DNA from 2 places in the Bacillus cereus group sp. N8 genome. Region 1 is predicted to be linked to the other one. Evidence: predicted binding sites of a transcription regulator. Region 1 holds the regulator's gene; the other holds the start of a gene.

Region 1 (3,423 bases):
TTTTTCGTTATTTTAAAAGTGTTCATGGGTACTTTTATATGGTTGGATCTTTTCGTTAGTATAACGTTTGTTGGAGTAGGTTTGTTGTTATGTATTGTAGCTTATTATAGTACGAAGTGGTTTAAAAGATTATGTGTGCGCTATGTAATATGGAACTTCAAAATGATAAAAGGGGAGTAGATGATGAAAAAAATATTATTAGTAGCTATCGCTTGTATCATTATTGGAGTAATAGGGATTTCACAAACATATAAAAAAGCAGTAGAAACTGTGGAGAAAGGAAATAAGGAAGAAGTTATTAAAAACGAAACGCTAAAAAATGTAGAAGTTAAGTTAGATGCTGGAGATATTGTTGTACAAAAATCTCCTGATTCCTCTTTTTATGTAAAGCAAACAGGAGACATAAGTAAACAGGAGATTCGTATTGCTGAAGATGGTGACACATTAAAAGTTATAGGGGAAATAGAAAAAGGTGTTTCATTTGATTTTTCATTTTACAATTTCGGATTTCAAGCGCCTGCATTGACTATATTAGTACCTGAACGTTCTTATCAAGAGATAAAAGTAAATTCATCCGCTGGACAAATAGAAATAAGTAATGTGAAAAGTGACCGCGTAAGTGTTGAAACACTAGCTGGAGAAGTGGATTTGAAACATGTAACAGCAAAGAGTGTGGAGGGATCTACAAAAGCTGGTGAGGTGAATTTTAAAAAAGTAATAGGGAAAGCAACAGCCAAAACGGCTAGTGGGGATATAGATATTATTGATCATGATTCTAAATATGATTTAGAGGCAAGTTCAACCGCTGGAGATGTAGATATTACTTTATTGGAAAAACCACAAGATGCAGTTGTAACTGGGCAAAGCGCTGCCGGAGATGTGACAATTTTTAATGAAGAAAATAAAAATATAACGATCGGTAATGGAAGTAAAAAGATTAGCGGTAAAACCGCTGCTGGAGACGTTACTATTGAAACGCGTTAATAATTAATGTAATGTATTCTTTTGAGTGAACGGAAATCTATCAAAATATAAAAGAAGATAACGCCCTATATAAATAAGGGGATTATCTTCTTTTTATTATTTTTAATGTAAATCACGATATACGCCAATTACTTTTCCGATAACTGACACTTGTTTTAAAATGATAGGTTCTAGAGAAGCGTTTTCCGGTTGTAGACGGAAATGGTCTTTTTCTTTGTAGAAACGTTTAACAGTTGCTTCGTTATCTTCTGTTAAAGCAACTACAATTTCACCGTTGTATGCAGACTGTTGTTGGCGAACAACAACTAAATCACCATCAAAGATACCAGCTTCAATCATGCTATCTCCAGAAATGCGTAACATAAACACTTGATCTGCTCCAGCAACGATACTAGCTGGAAGTGGGAAGTGATCTTCTACACTTTCGACTGCTGTAATCGGTAAACCAGCAGTAACTTTTCCGACGATTGGAACTTGAATAACAGATTGTGTTTCTGTCTCCATTCGGTTGTCACCTAAAATTTCAATTGCGCGTGGTTTTGTTGGATCGCGTCGAATATATCCTTTTTCTTCTAGTCGTGATAAATGTCCGTGCACTGTAGAACTAGAAGCGAGGCCGACTGCTTGACCGATTTCACGTACGGAAGGTGGATATCCTTTTTCTTGTACTTTTAGCTTAATAAAGTCGAGAATGTCTTGCTGGCGTTTCGTTAACTTTTCCATGTTTTCTAACACCTCGTTTTCTTTCGTTTTTCTTATTAATAAGTATAACATGCGAAAAAACATTCTACAAACATAAGTTCGAACAATAGGGAGATTTATGATACACTAGAGGGAAAATAAAGCGAGAAAGAAGGGTTCAAAATGAATGCAATTGTTTATGCGCGTGTCAGTACAACAAAAGAAGCGCAAGAAACATCATTATTGCGTCAAAAGGATGAATTATTGCATTTAGCTGAGCGCTATCAAATGAATGTGATAAAAGTGATTGAAGAGCAGGCTAGTGGCTATACAATTGAACGTGATGGTATATTAGAAGTATTAGATACAATTCGAGATGAACAAGTTGATGTACTTTTAATACAAGATGAAACGCGTCTTGGTAGAGGGAATGCGAAGATTGCATTAATGCATTGTTTACATAAAGAAGGAATAAAAGTGTATACACATACGCATAATGGTGAATTACAACTTTCGGATTCTGACTCGATGGTGTTGGATATAATTGGAATTGTGGAAGAGTATCAAAGAAAGATTCACAATTTAAAAATTAAGCGTGGCATGCAAAGGGCGGTAGAGAAAGGATTTCGTCCGGAGAATAATTTGAAAAATCGTCATTTAAGTATAGGACGTGAGAAAAAAGAAGTGCCAATTGAGGAAATTGTACGTTTACGCCGGAATGAATTAACTTTTGAAGAAATTGCAGCAACACTTCGTGGTTTTGGTCATGATGTTTCAAAAGCAACTGTACATCGAAGATATGTAGAATATACAAAGCAATTGCTTGATAAAGAGGACTAACTATTGTATGATAATAATCAGTTTTGAGTAGAAGGGGGATTCGAGATGCCAAGTCACGAACTCATTGAACGCATTAACTTCTTAGCGAAAAAAGCAAAAGCTGAAGGCTTAACTGAAGAAGAACAACGTGAGCGCCAATCGCTACGTGAACAATATTTAAAAGGATTTCGTCAAAATATGTTAAACGAATTAAAAGGAATTAAAGTCGTTAACGAAGAAGGCACGGATGTTACACCGACGAAATTAAAAGCTCTAAAAAAGCAAGATAATGCAAAATTAAATTAAAAGATGGGCATAGCCCATCTTTTTTGATATTAATAGAAAGATACATGAGTAATAGCTTTCCAGTTGTAATACTACTTCAATCGTTTCAGTACATAGTGAATGATGAATTTAGACATATCTATTGATATGTCTTTTATTATGCGCTTGTTTAGAAGTTAATAAGTGAATAAACCGAATCTGTTGATCCGGTTCCAGTAGAAGTAATGATTACGAGAAGGGTGTGTATGTAGTATAAGCATATTGAGGAGAATATACGCGTGATGGTTATTTTAGAATTAGTAGGAGCAGGTGGAATTGATATGCTTTTCATTTTTATCCTGCTATTTGTGGGCAGTAAAACTCCCACCTCAAAATTCAGGTGGAGCAAAGAAGTTAGGTGGAAGCCCTGCTGCCCGTAAAAGCTCGATTGGTGAGGGCTAATAATCAGTGGGGGATGAACAAAACCCCCACTGATTAAAGTTTCACTTTATATTAAGCAAATGATCTCGTGGAGGTATTATTTTGATGACAATTATTATTGATCGTATTTCGGTTCAAAATGAGATTGTCTTAATGAGGATGTTCTTTATGTTCAGTTAGAGCGTTGTATTCATTTGTTTCGCAGAGTAATGGAAGATGGATGATATATTTTTT
Region 2 (3,423 bases), on a different contig from region 1:
TTTCATAAAGCTTTCCATCTTCCTCATTGATAATCATAGGTATATTTAAATAGGGATAGTTATTTATATCGTTATGAATAACTGTTCTTGCTGTATTCTTTCTTATCGGATTCTCTTGCATTTTATACACTCCTTTATAACTATTCAAACCTAATCACTTAAATCGATTCTATTTTACGTCTATTATATTAGAAAATCGCAGTGTCATCTTATTATAAAAAGCATCGGTACATATGACAGCACTATTTTGCTGGTCAATACCAACAACAGTCATATAGTTAGAGAGTAAATAACCATCTTCATAATATGTAATTAGTATTTCTTCTTCAGATAATAAGGAACAAAGCAACATGTTCTCAATCAGTTCTTTTTCTTCAGTGGTTAAGATTGGCCGAGTTACTTTGTTTTTCTCCTTAATGATTTCACGAATACCAGCAAACTGTTCAGGCATTGCTGCGAATGGAGTCCATTTGACCATTCCTCTTCCTTTTGGCATATTGGCGTTATTCATGCTTTGTGTCCCCCTAATAGTGTGTTTCTGTGTCTAGCTGTAGCGCTATGCGTGTAGGAAATCCCTCGTAAAATACTGTTCTTCCCAAATTTTGTGCGTATTTCATCCATTACTTTTGTTAACTTCATTTCTTGTTCTCGTTTCGTGAGATTATCAAAAAGAGAAATTTGTTCTTCTCCTTCTTGAAGTAGGTTTGTTAAGGATATGTTTATGCTGCGAATGGGTTCGCCAGTATATTGTTGATGTAAAAAGTATGTACAGATATGATAAATATCCATCGTTAGATTTGTTGGGCGGTTTAAAGTATGTGTTTTTCTAATGCCACCTGTATAACTCTTGCTATAACCGACAGAAAAATGGATGGTTTGAGCAAGTTTGTTTTGTCTTCTAAGCCGATAACAAACTTCTTCAATATGTTCCAGTAGAATAATCGGAAATTCTTCTATTGTGTAGTCACGCATTAGAATTTGGCTTTTTCCAATAGAAGTTGTGGCAGGAACATATTTTTCTGAAATGCGACTAAAGTCAATTCCGTGGCTATGTAAGTGTAATTCTTCTCCAATCTTGCCGAAGCTCTGTTTTAAGTATTTAAGGGGATAATTGGCTAAATCTCCAATAGAGTGTATTCCCTTTCGTTTTAACTTTTCTTCTGTTTTATATGATATGCCCCAAAATTTATTAAGTGGTCGTATGCTCCATAGTTTTGCAGGTACATCCTCGTATTTCCAAAAAGCAATCCCGTCTTTGTTCTTCTTAGCTTCAATGTCTAAAGCAACCTTACTCATTAATGGGTTAGGAGCAATTCCGATGGTACATTCAACTCGTGTATGATCGTATATTTCACGTTTGAATTTCATAGCGAATTCGTATGGATCTTGGGCGAATAAATGGATGCTATCGGTAATATCCATAAAAAATTCATCGATGCTGTATTGGTGGAAATCCTCATAAGGAACGTATTGCAAAGCTAATTTTGTTATGTAATTGGAGCATTTAATGTAAGTACCCATAATTGGATTTACAACAAGAATATCTTTTCTGCGAGGAATCTCGTATAATCTTGCCATCTTCTTTACACCTAATGCTTTTAATGGTGGGGTTGCAGCTAGAACGATTGAACCATTTCTATTTACATCATCTACTACGGCTAATTTTGTATGCATTGGGTCTAATCCCATTTTGATGCAACTTACTGAGGCGTAAAAGCTTCGTAAATCAACACATAAGATGATTCTATTCGGTAGGATTGAATAGTCATACACTGTGATTCCTCCCCTTCATAAAAGAACGTCCGTTCTTATTATACACGAACTTATGTTCTTTTATGAAGGGGATTTGAAATATAATGTAAAAATGAAATAAAGAATGTTGCAACTATTATATATTCCCTTTATTAGCAGCCGATTTTTAGCTATAGCGCTATGAGGATATGTTTATTTCCGACAAAACCTTGCAAAGACTGTGCGAGCTTCGTCGATGGATTTTAAGAGGTATTAGCCCTTGGATATGGAATTTTCCTTATAGGAGGTGGCATAGCGCTATGTCAGAAACTGAGATAGTATATACCAGCAATGAAGTCTATAGTCGTTTGGGGGTAAGTGGCAGCACACTTAGAAAGTATTCGGATGTCCTTGAACGTGAAGGGTATGATGTAAGAAAGAATAGTCGGGGGAGAAGGGAATATACAGAGTTTGATGTTGTACTTATTGAACAGTTAGTAGAGTTGAGTAAGCAAGATGGCATGACTTTAGAAAAAGCTGCGAAAATGATTGCAAAGCAGTTTGGAATCCATAATAAGAAAGAGGAATCCCAGGGGACAGATCCAGTTCCTTATCAAATGCAGTATCAATTCCAGCAACAATATAGCGCTATGATAGATGAGATTAATAAGGTGCAGCAAGCTAACCTTTTAGAAATGGAAAAGAGACTAGGTGATCGTATAGAGCAAAAGAACAAATTAATCGAAGAAGATATTAAAGAAAGAAATAAATTAATAAAGGAAGACATGAAAGATCGGAAGGAACGTGAAGAAAGGATAGAAAAGAGGTTAGAGCTAAGGGATGATAATCTTATGAAGATGGTCAGGGAGATTCAAGATGCAAAACGTACTATTGTATCAGCCCAGGAAGAAATAGCGGCAGCTAGGTTGAAAAAGAAGTCTTGGTGGAAGTTTTGGGGTGATTTATAATTTTATATTTTTATAAAATTATAATGGGATTCAGCCGAGATTTTTCCGTAGAATAAGGAACCCATAAAGGATTCCTTTTACATTATGCCGTTCTATAATCGTTGTTTTTAAGCTTCTTTCTAGTATCCCTAAATGCCAGGATTATTATTATCATACATATTAATTTAAGCCAGCGAAACTCCTGGTGGAACATTAGTCCTGAGAAGAATTCATAAGCATATAAGGAACCAATGACAAGGAACAGCCAGAGCATAAATTTCAAATCTTTTAAATGAAACTTGTAATTATGAATCTTTTTCCACATATGTATACACTCCTAGTCTGTTGAAGTTCTATAATTCTTATTGATGATATCTCGCATGTTTGCGATAAAGAATAGAAGGAATATGATGCCTATGATGCCGCTAACCCAATAATATGTACCTCCAGTTGTGAATTTATCATAGAAGGAGTAGGCGCTCGAGATTACAAGAATCGCTGAGCATATAGTAGAAATTAATAATGAACCGAAACTTCTCATGATGGTCACCTCAATTCTAAAAGTTATGACTTTAAATATAATTATACATATATATATAAAGATTCACAAAGGAATTACGGTATAATGTCGAAAAAATAAGAATTATGAGATTTTTTGTTGATTTATGTCGTTTTTAATGCTATACTCATAACAACAAAGAAAGAGAAAATAAAAACCCTTATCTAGTAAGTAATCAGAATTTTT

What was found. Region 1 encodes LexA, which represses DNA repair genes until DNA is damaged. Its sites were predicted from a motif close to CGAACATATGTTCG; they were not measured.
Positions count from the first base shown of each region.
Region 2: a site for LexA is predicted at 1,819-1,832, ahead of JDS80_RS29935 (Y-family DNA polymerase). Genes of this name have one in related genera too.

Region 1 covers NZ_JAEHBK010000003.1:379,451-382,873, reverse strand. Annotated here, with positions in the region: gene JDS80_RS08325 (DUF1700 domain-containing protein) at 1-180, shown strand, start outside; gene JDS80_RS08320 (DUF4097 family beta strand repeat-containing protein) at 181-984, shown strand; gene lexA (transcriptional repressor LexA) at 1,087-1,707, opposite strand; gene JDS80_RS08310 (YneB family resolvase-like protein) at 1,849-2,505, shown strand; gene JDS80_RS08305 (DUF896 domain-containing protein) at 2,551-2,790, shown strand.
Region 2 covers NZ_JAEHBK010000073.1:707-4,129, forward strand. Annotated here, with positions in the region: gene JDS80_RS29925 (hypothetical protein) at 1-121, opposite strand, end outside; gene JDS80_RS29930 (YolD-like family protein) at 170-511, opposite strand; gene JDS80_RS29935 (Y-family DNA polymerase) at 508-1,773, opposite strand; gene JDS80_RS29940 (DUF3967 domain-containing protein) at 2,052-2,699, shown strand; gene JDS80_RS31790 (hypothetical protein) at 2,782-3,003, opposite strand; gene JDS80_RS31795 (hypothetical protein) at 3,016-3,219, opposite strand.